One region of the Dermabacter sp. genome, then DNA from elsewhere that is predicted to be linked to it. Evidence: predicted binding sites of a transcription regulator. Region 1 holds the regulator's gene; each other region holds the start of a gene.

Region 1 (2,267 bases):
GGCGCCATCGAGCATCTCGACGGCGACACCCTCGATGCGCAGGTCGTGCCCCCACACCTTCTCCACGAGTTCCGCATCGTGCTTGCCTTCAACCCAAATCCGGGAGCCGCGCGCGACGCGGGCACGGGCCCCTTCGACATAGGTTGAGCCCGACGCGCTTCGTTTAGGGGCTGACGTTTGCCGAGCAGCCGTCGGACCGCCGCTCGTTGGCGGGGTCAAGCGAACGGGCTTTCCATCGATTAGAAAACCGGGGCCGAGGCGGAACGTGCGAAGGCGCCCGTGACGATCCTCGAGTTCGACGATGTGGATACCGCCCGACTTCTCCACGCGCGTGACGGCGCCGACCCAGCCGGTTTGCACATCCTCGACGACGAGCCCGCGCTCGGCAGGGACATCCCTGCTCGCGGGGCGTTTCGGGTGAAAGGCATCCCCGGTACCGGAAAGGACGTCGTGGCCGTATCGATCGATATTCACGGCGCTTTACGCTACCAGGGGCGTGTTCGCTCACAGGGGATCGCCACACCGTGCAAGGGTCGCGCACTACGCGTAGTATTGGCACTCGAAGCCTGTGACTGCTAACGCGCGAAAGGATGAGAAGTATGGATGAGCGCAAGCTCAGCATCCTCGGCGCGATCGTGGAAGATTACGTGGCGACTCGCGAACCGGTGGGCTCGAAGTCGTTGCTCGAGCGGCACGAACTCGGCGTCAGCGCGGCGACCGTACGCAACGATATGTCCGTGCTCGAAGAAGAGGGCCTCATTATGCAGCCCCACACGTCGGCGGGTCGCATTCCCACCGACAAGGGCTATCGCGTTTTCGTCGACTACGTCGCGCAAGTCAAGCCTCTCTCGGCTCCTGAACGGCGCGCGATTCAGACGTTTTTCGACGGCGCCCACGACCTTGATGACCTTCTTTCGCGCACGGTGCGCCTGCTGTCGCGTCTCACGAATCAAGTGGCGGTCGTGCAGTACCCGGCGCTGCGACAAGCACACGTGCGCCACGTTGAGCTCGTGAAGACATCCGAGACTCTCCTGCTCGTCGTGCTCATCACAGACGCGGGGCGCGTGGATCAGCAGACGATTTCGCTCACACATCCCCAAGAGGCCGCCTATTACGAGAGGCTTCGCGAGCGCATTAATCGGGTATGCACGTCAAGGCCCGTGACCTCCGTGGGCGGGGATCTGGAGGCACTGCTCGATGCGGAATCCGAACTGACCCGCGCGGCGGCGACCGAGGTGCTCGACACGCTCGGTGAGCTGCTCGCCTCTCGCCGCGAGGATCGCATGATCGTCGGCGGAGTCTCGAACCTTGCGCGAGGCGAGCAATTCTCTCGCGAGGTCGGGCCGATGCTTGACCTGCTCGAGGAACAGCTCGTGCTCCTTCGACTCCTCGGCGAGATGCATTCGAACTTCGGCGAGGTCGATGTGTTGATCGGCGAGGAACTCAGTAGCGTTTCGGGCGATGCCCTTCAGCGAGCGGCCCTCGTGGGGAGCGCCTATACCGAAACGGCGGGCGCTGCCTCCCCCTCCTCGCGCATCGCGATCCTCGGCCCCTCGAGCATGGACTACGTGACCTCGATTTCTTCCGTGCGCGCTGTCGCGCGGTACATTTCCCGTTTCATCGGTTAAGAACTGAACCCAACTCTCAAGGAACCACACTTCGTGAACGACGACTTTTACGAGATTCTCGGCGTCTCAAAGGACGCAAGCGCGGACGAGATCAAGAAGGCCTACCGCAAGAAGGCCCGCAAGCTGCACCCCGATGTCAATCCCGATCCAGCCGCAGCCGATCAAATGAAGAAGGTCTCTCAGGCATACGAGACCCTCTCCAACCCCGAAAAGCGTCGAATGTACGACATGGGCGGTCAGAACCCATTTGGGGGCGGTGGCTTCGGTGGCTTCGGCGGGGGAGCGACGTTCGATTTCTCCGACCTCTTCGATGTGTTCGCGGGTGCGTCAGGAATGAGCGGACGCGGGCGTGGCCCGATCCCGCGCGAGCGGCGCGGCAACGACATCCTCCGACGCATGACACTCGAGCTCGATGACGTCGTCTTCGGCTCCGAAAAGGAGCTGACATTCGCGACGGCTGTGACCTGCAATCGCTGCCACGGTAACTGCTGTGAGCCCGGAACGGGAACGAAGAAGTGCACCGTCTGTAGCGGAAGCGGTCACGTGCAGCGCACGGTGAACTCTCTGCTTGGTCAGATGGTGCAACTCGCGCCGTGCTCGGCCTGCCAGGGACACGGCACGATCATCGAGAATCCTTGC
Region 2 (2,267 bases), on a different contig from region 1:
TCGAGCACGGGCAGGAACTCCTGCACGTTCGAGATCTTGCCCTGGTTAATGAGCACGTAGGCGTCTTCGAGAACAACTTCCTGACGATCGGGGTCGGTCACGAAGTGCGGGGAGATGAAGCCCTTGTCGAACTGCATACCCTCGGTGAAGTCGAGCTCGAGCGCCGTCGTCGAGGACTCCTCGACCGTGATGACGCCGTCCTTGCCAACCTTGTCGAATGCCTCGGCAAGGAGCTCACCGATCTCGGCATCCTGCGACGACACGGTCGCGACGGAAGCAGTCTGCTCCTTCGAATCGATGTCGATCGCGATCTCGCCGAGCTTCTCGCTGAGGGCTTCGACAGCCTTCTCCATGCCGCGCTTGAGTGCCGCGGGGGCGGCGCCCGAAGCAACGTTACGTAGGCCCTCATGCACGAGCGCCTGGGCGAGAACGGTTGCGGTTGTCGTGCCGTCACCGGCAACGTCATTGGTCTTGGTCGCAACTTCCTTCGCGAGCTGAGCGCCGAGATCCTCGTAAGGATCATCAAGCTCGACCTCGCGGGCGATCGTCACGCCGTCGTTCGTGATGGTGGGGGCGCCCCACTTCTTGTCGAGGACGACATTGCGGCCCTTGGGGCCAAGCGTCACCTTGACGGTGTCCGCGAGCTTGTCGACGCCGCGCTCAAGCGCGCGACGCGCCTCCTCGTCGTAAATGATTTCTTTTGCCACGGTGAGCCTTTCAGCCTTCGATGATTGCGAGAACGTCGCGCTGGCTCAGAACGAGGTATTCCTCGGAGCCGTACTTCAGCTCGGTGCCGCCGTACTTCGAGAAGACGACCTTGTCACCAACCTTGACGTCCATGGGGATGCGAGCACCCTTGTCGTCGAAGCGGCCTTCGCCAACGGCGACGACCTCGCCCTCCTGGGGCTTTTCCTTGGCAGTGTCGGGGATGATCAGGCCCGAAGCAGTCACCTGCTCGGCTTCGAGCGGGCGGACGACGACACGGTCCTCGAGGGGCTTAATGGAGACCGACATGCGACCTCACTCCTTCTTTAATCAATGTGAAGTTGACGGGTGTGCCACGGTGGGATGCTCGTCGTCGCGGTGCCGAGCAACCCGGCGCACCTTTGGCACTCTCACGCTGAGACTGCCAACGGATCAAGACTAGTGTGCCCGTTAGCACTCGTCAAAGCTGAGTGCCAGCTTTACGCGGAGCGCAAACCCCCACAACTCCTATGCAATTCAGGTGGGTGGGATTCGGGTCAAAACGGGGCCTAGGTCCCATAAGCCCGCGGCCCCTACGTCACATATCCGGCATACCGGAACCCGGGTTCCATATCACACGGTCCACCCTAGCGCGACTTTGTGTCCACTTCATAAGATTGAAACACGTGAGAAACCAGCGGTGGAGAGCGCTCTACCGCCACTTTTCGCGCACAAATTAGGTACCACCGGTAGTGAGGACACACCCAAAATGACCATCATCCGCTCAATCTTCAAGACCTTCGAAAACCTCGCCGATCACATGGTTGGACAGGACGTCGAAAGACACAACACGGTTCACAAGAACCGACTTGGCGGCGACTTCGCGGCAATCGCACAGGCCCGGAGCAGCCAGGGCTCGACAACCCTCGGTCTCGGCCGCTAAATCCCCCAACCTCACCTACCGAACGCCCCGCGCGCCGCTCCTACGAGCGCAGCAGCGCCGGGCGTTTATTCATGCCCCAAAACCTAAGATCGAAACGCTCCTCAGCCGATCGCGGCGACCCACTCGTGGGTACCGTCGGAAAAATACTGGTCCTTCCAAATCGGAACGCGCGCCTTCACCTCATCCACGAGATCCGCACACGCCTCGAATGCACGCGCCCGGTGGGGAGCTGCGACCGCAGCAACGAGCGCCGAATCGCCCACCTCAAGAGCACCGTGGCGGTGGCTTGCGGCGACGAGCACATCCGGGTAGCGCTCGGCGATCGTGCGCACCACATTGGCCATGACCTCGCTCGCGCTCGGGTGCGCCTCGTAGGCGAGACGCACAACCCCGCGCCCCTCATCGTGGTCGCGCACGAGTCCGTCGAAGGTCACGAGCGCGCCGCAGCGCCGATCCTCGACACAACGGACCATGTCAGCGACGGCGACCGGCTCGCCACTCACGCTCGCGTGACGCACGCGGTCCTCGACGCCGCCGAGGCGCGGGTCGCGCTCATCCTGCACTGCTTTCACGTCTTTCCCCTCGCTCATTCGTGACCTCCCCCATCGCGCTGGCGCAGGACGTGCTCGACAATGGGCTC
Region 3 (2,267 bases), on a different contig from region 1:
CGCGGTCGTAATCCGAATCCGAAACCTCGATCTCGGCGCGGATCTGCTTCACGCGGCCGGCGATCTGGTCGCCGTCGCCCGCGCCCTCGACGATGGTCGTCTCATCCTTCGTGACAACCACCTTGCGGGCACGGCCGAGGACGTTGAGGTCGGCGGTCTCGAGCGACAGGCCAACCTCTTCCGAGATCACGGTGCCACCGGTGAGGATCGCCATGTCCTGGAGCATGGCCTTGCGGCGATCGCCGAAGCCGGGAGCCTTCACAGCAACCGACTTGAACACGCCGCGGAGCTTGTTGACGACGAGCGCGGGAAGCGCCTCACCGTCGACGTCCTCGGCGATGATCACGAGCGGCTTGTTTGCCTGGATGACCTTGTCGAGAAGCGGCAGGAGGTCCTTGAGCTGCGACACCTTCGACGAGGTGAGCAGGATGTACGGGTCTTCAAGAACGGCTTCCTGGCGCTCCGGATCGGTCACGAAGTACGGCGAAATGAAGCCCTTGTCGAAACGCATGCCTTCGGTGAGCTCGAGCTCGAGGCCGGTCGTGTTCGACTCCTCGACCGTGATAACGCCTTCCTTGCCGACCTTGTCGAGAGCCTCGGCGATAAGCTCGCCGATTGCCGGGTCAGCGGCCGAGATCGCGGCGGTGTTCGCGATCTGCTCCTTCGACTCAATCTCGACGGCCTGCGCAATGAGCTTCTCGCTCACGGCGGCAACGGCCTTGTCGATGCCGCGCTTGAGAGCGATCGGGTTTGCGCCCGCGGCAACGTTGCGAAGGCCTTCCTTCACGAGGGCCTGCGCGAGAACCGTAGCGGTCGTCGTGCCATCACCGGCAACGTCGTCCGTCTTCTTCGCGACTTCCTTGACGAGTTCCGCACCGATCTTTTCGTACGGATCCTCGAGTTCGATTTCCTTAGCGATCGACACGCCATCGTTCGTGATGGTCGGTGCGCCCCAGGACTTTTCGAGGACGACGTTGCGCCCCTTCGGCCCAAGGGTCACCTTCACGGCGTCAGCGAGCTGGTTCATGCCCCGCTCGAGGCCGCGGCGTGCTTCTTCGTCAAATGCGATGAGCTTTGCCATGAGTGGTAACTCCCAAAGTGTGTGAGTGTGCTCCAGCCAGGTGCCCGCGACGGACGAGCCTTGCCCTCCCCTTCACGTCTGGGTCGGTGGGGCTCTCACCTCACTGGAAAGCTCGCGGCGGCGTGTGTGGTGGGTCCGACGGTTGCCGGAGATCCGTTGTCACTCACGCCAAGCGAGTGCTAACCCATCATAAGCACTCTGAGGCGAAGAGTGCTAACGCTCGCTGAGAATTTCTCTGGGAGCGTGACGGCACACCCCCGCCGCGCCCCTCGAGGCGCGCGTCGCGGAAGTTATCGACGCCCTGCGGCAGTCTTTACTCGCCGTCGCCGCCCTGCTCCGCACCGTCGATCTCGGCGAGATCACCCGGCTCCTCAACGATGACGACCGTGATGTTCGCCCTGTACTTATCGGACTTTTCAGCCTCGACACCGACGTACTTCGCGAGGGCCTCGGCGGTCGCCTTGTCCTCGTCGTTCTTGTAGTAGACGCCGGCGTTCTTGGCGCGTTTGCCCGTATCGGTATCGACCTTGGTCCAGCCCTGCTCTTCGAGAGCCTTCTGCCAACGGCCAGCCATGCCCTGCTTCCGCTTGCCATTGAGCACGAGAACCGGAGCTTCGCGATTGACTTCAGGGGCTGCTTCCTCGGAAGGCTCTTCGGTAGCGCCCTCGCCACCGTTATCACCCTCGCCACCATTGTCGCTCGCGGCAGGCTTTCCATCACCGGAATCCGCCGGGGCCGACGTCGATGACTCCGCTGGAGCGGGAGCACCCTCGCTCCCCTTGCCCAGACCCGACACGGCCCACAGAACGAGTGCGAGCGCAAGCAGCGCCGCGACGATCACGATGATCGTCGAAAGATTCCGCTTGAAAAACGGCTCCTCAGCACGGTGCGCGCCGTGGGCGCCCACCTGATCGGCCTCGCGGTCAAACTGGTCCGGTTCGTACGGGTATGTGCTCTGATCTGCCACGAGGTCATGCTATCGGTTGGCGCGGGCCTAAATGGCGATTGGGCACGCGGCGCGCCGAGGCAACAAGCCCCCATAGTGCTGCCCCCCCACGGCGACAACGACGGCGCGACGCGCACGTCTAGGAACGCGTGCGCTCACGCAACCGTCGGACCACACTTGGCGCATACCGCACCGCCGCGGGTTCCCGCATGAGCCGCACGAGCCGCGCGTGATACCCCG

Evidence for each region. The regulator HrcA, encoded in region 1, represses chaperone genes, less so after heat shock. The targets are predictions, from matches to a motif close to TTNGCACTCGNNNNNNNCGAGTGCNAA.
Region 2: groES (co-chaperone GroES) is a predicted target of HrcA. The motif match lies at 1,156-1,182, and genes of this name have one in related genera.
Region 3: groL (chaperonin GroEL) is a predicted target of HrcA. The motif match lies at 1,238-1,264, and genes of this name have one in related genera.

Annotation. Positions count from the first base shown of each region.
Region 1 covers NZ_JAWFZC010000001.1:80,878-83,144, forward strand. Annotated here, with positions in the region: gene E6X30_RS00380 (DUF3097 domain-containing protein) at 1-474, opposite strand, end outside; gene hrcA (heat-inducible transcriptional repressor HrcA) at 600-1,628, shown strand; gene dnaJ (molecular chaperone DnaJ) at 1,662-2,267, shown strand, end outside.
Region 2 covers NZ_JAWFZC010000003.1:197,345-199,611, reverse strand. Annotated here, with positions in the region: gene groL (chaperonin GroEL) at 1-707, opposite strand, end outside; gene groES (co-chaperone GroES) at 718-1,014, opposite strand; gene E6X30_RS05190 (hypothetical protein) at 1,454-1,627, shown strand; gene E6X30_RS05185 (molybdenum cofactor biosynthesis protein MoaE) at 1,729-2,217, opposite strand; gene E6X30_RS05180 (molybdenum cofactor biosynthesis protein B) at 2,214-2,267, opposite strand, start outside.
Region 3 covers NZ_JAWFZC010000003.1:116,896-119,162, reverse strand. Annotated here, with positions in the region: gene groL (chaperonin GroEL) at 1-1,081, opposite strand, end outside; gene E6X30_RS04835 (LytR C-terminal domain-containing protein) at 1,395-2,048, opposite strand; gene E6X30_RS04830 (DUF3263 domain-containing protein) at 2,167-2,267, opposite strand, start outside.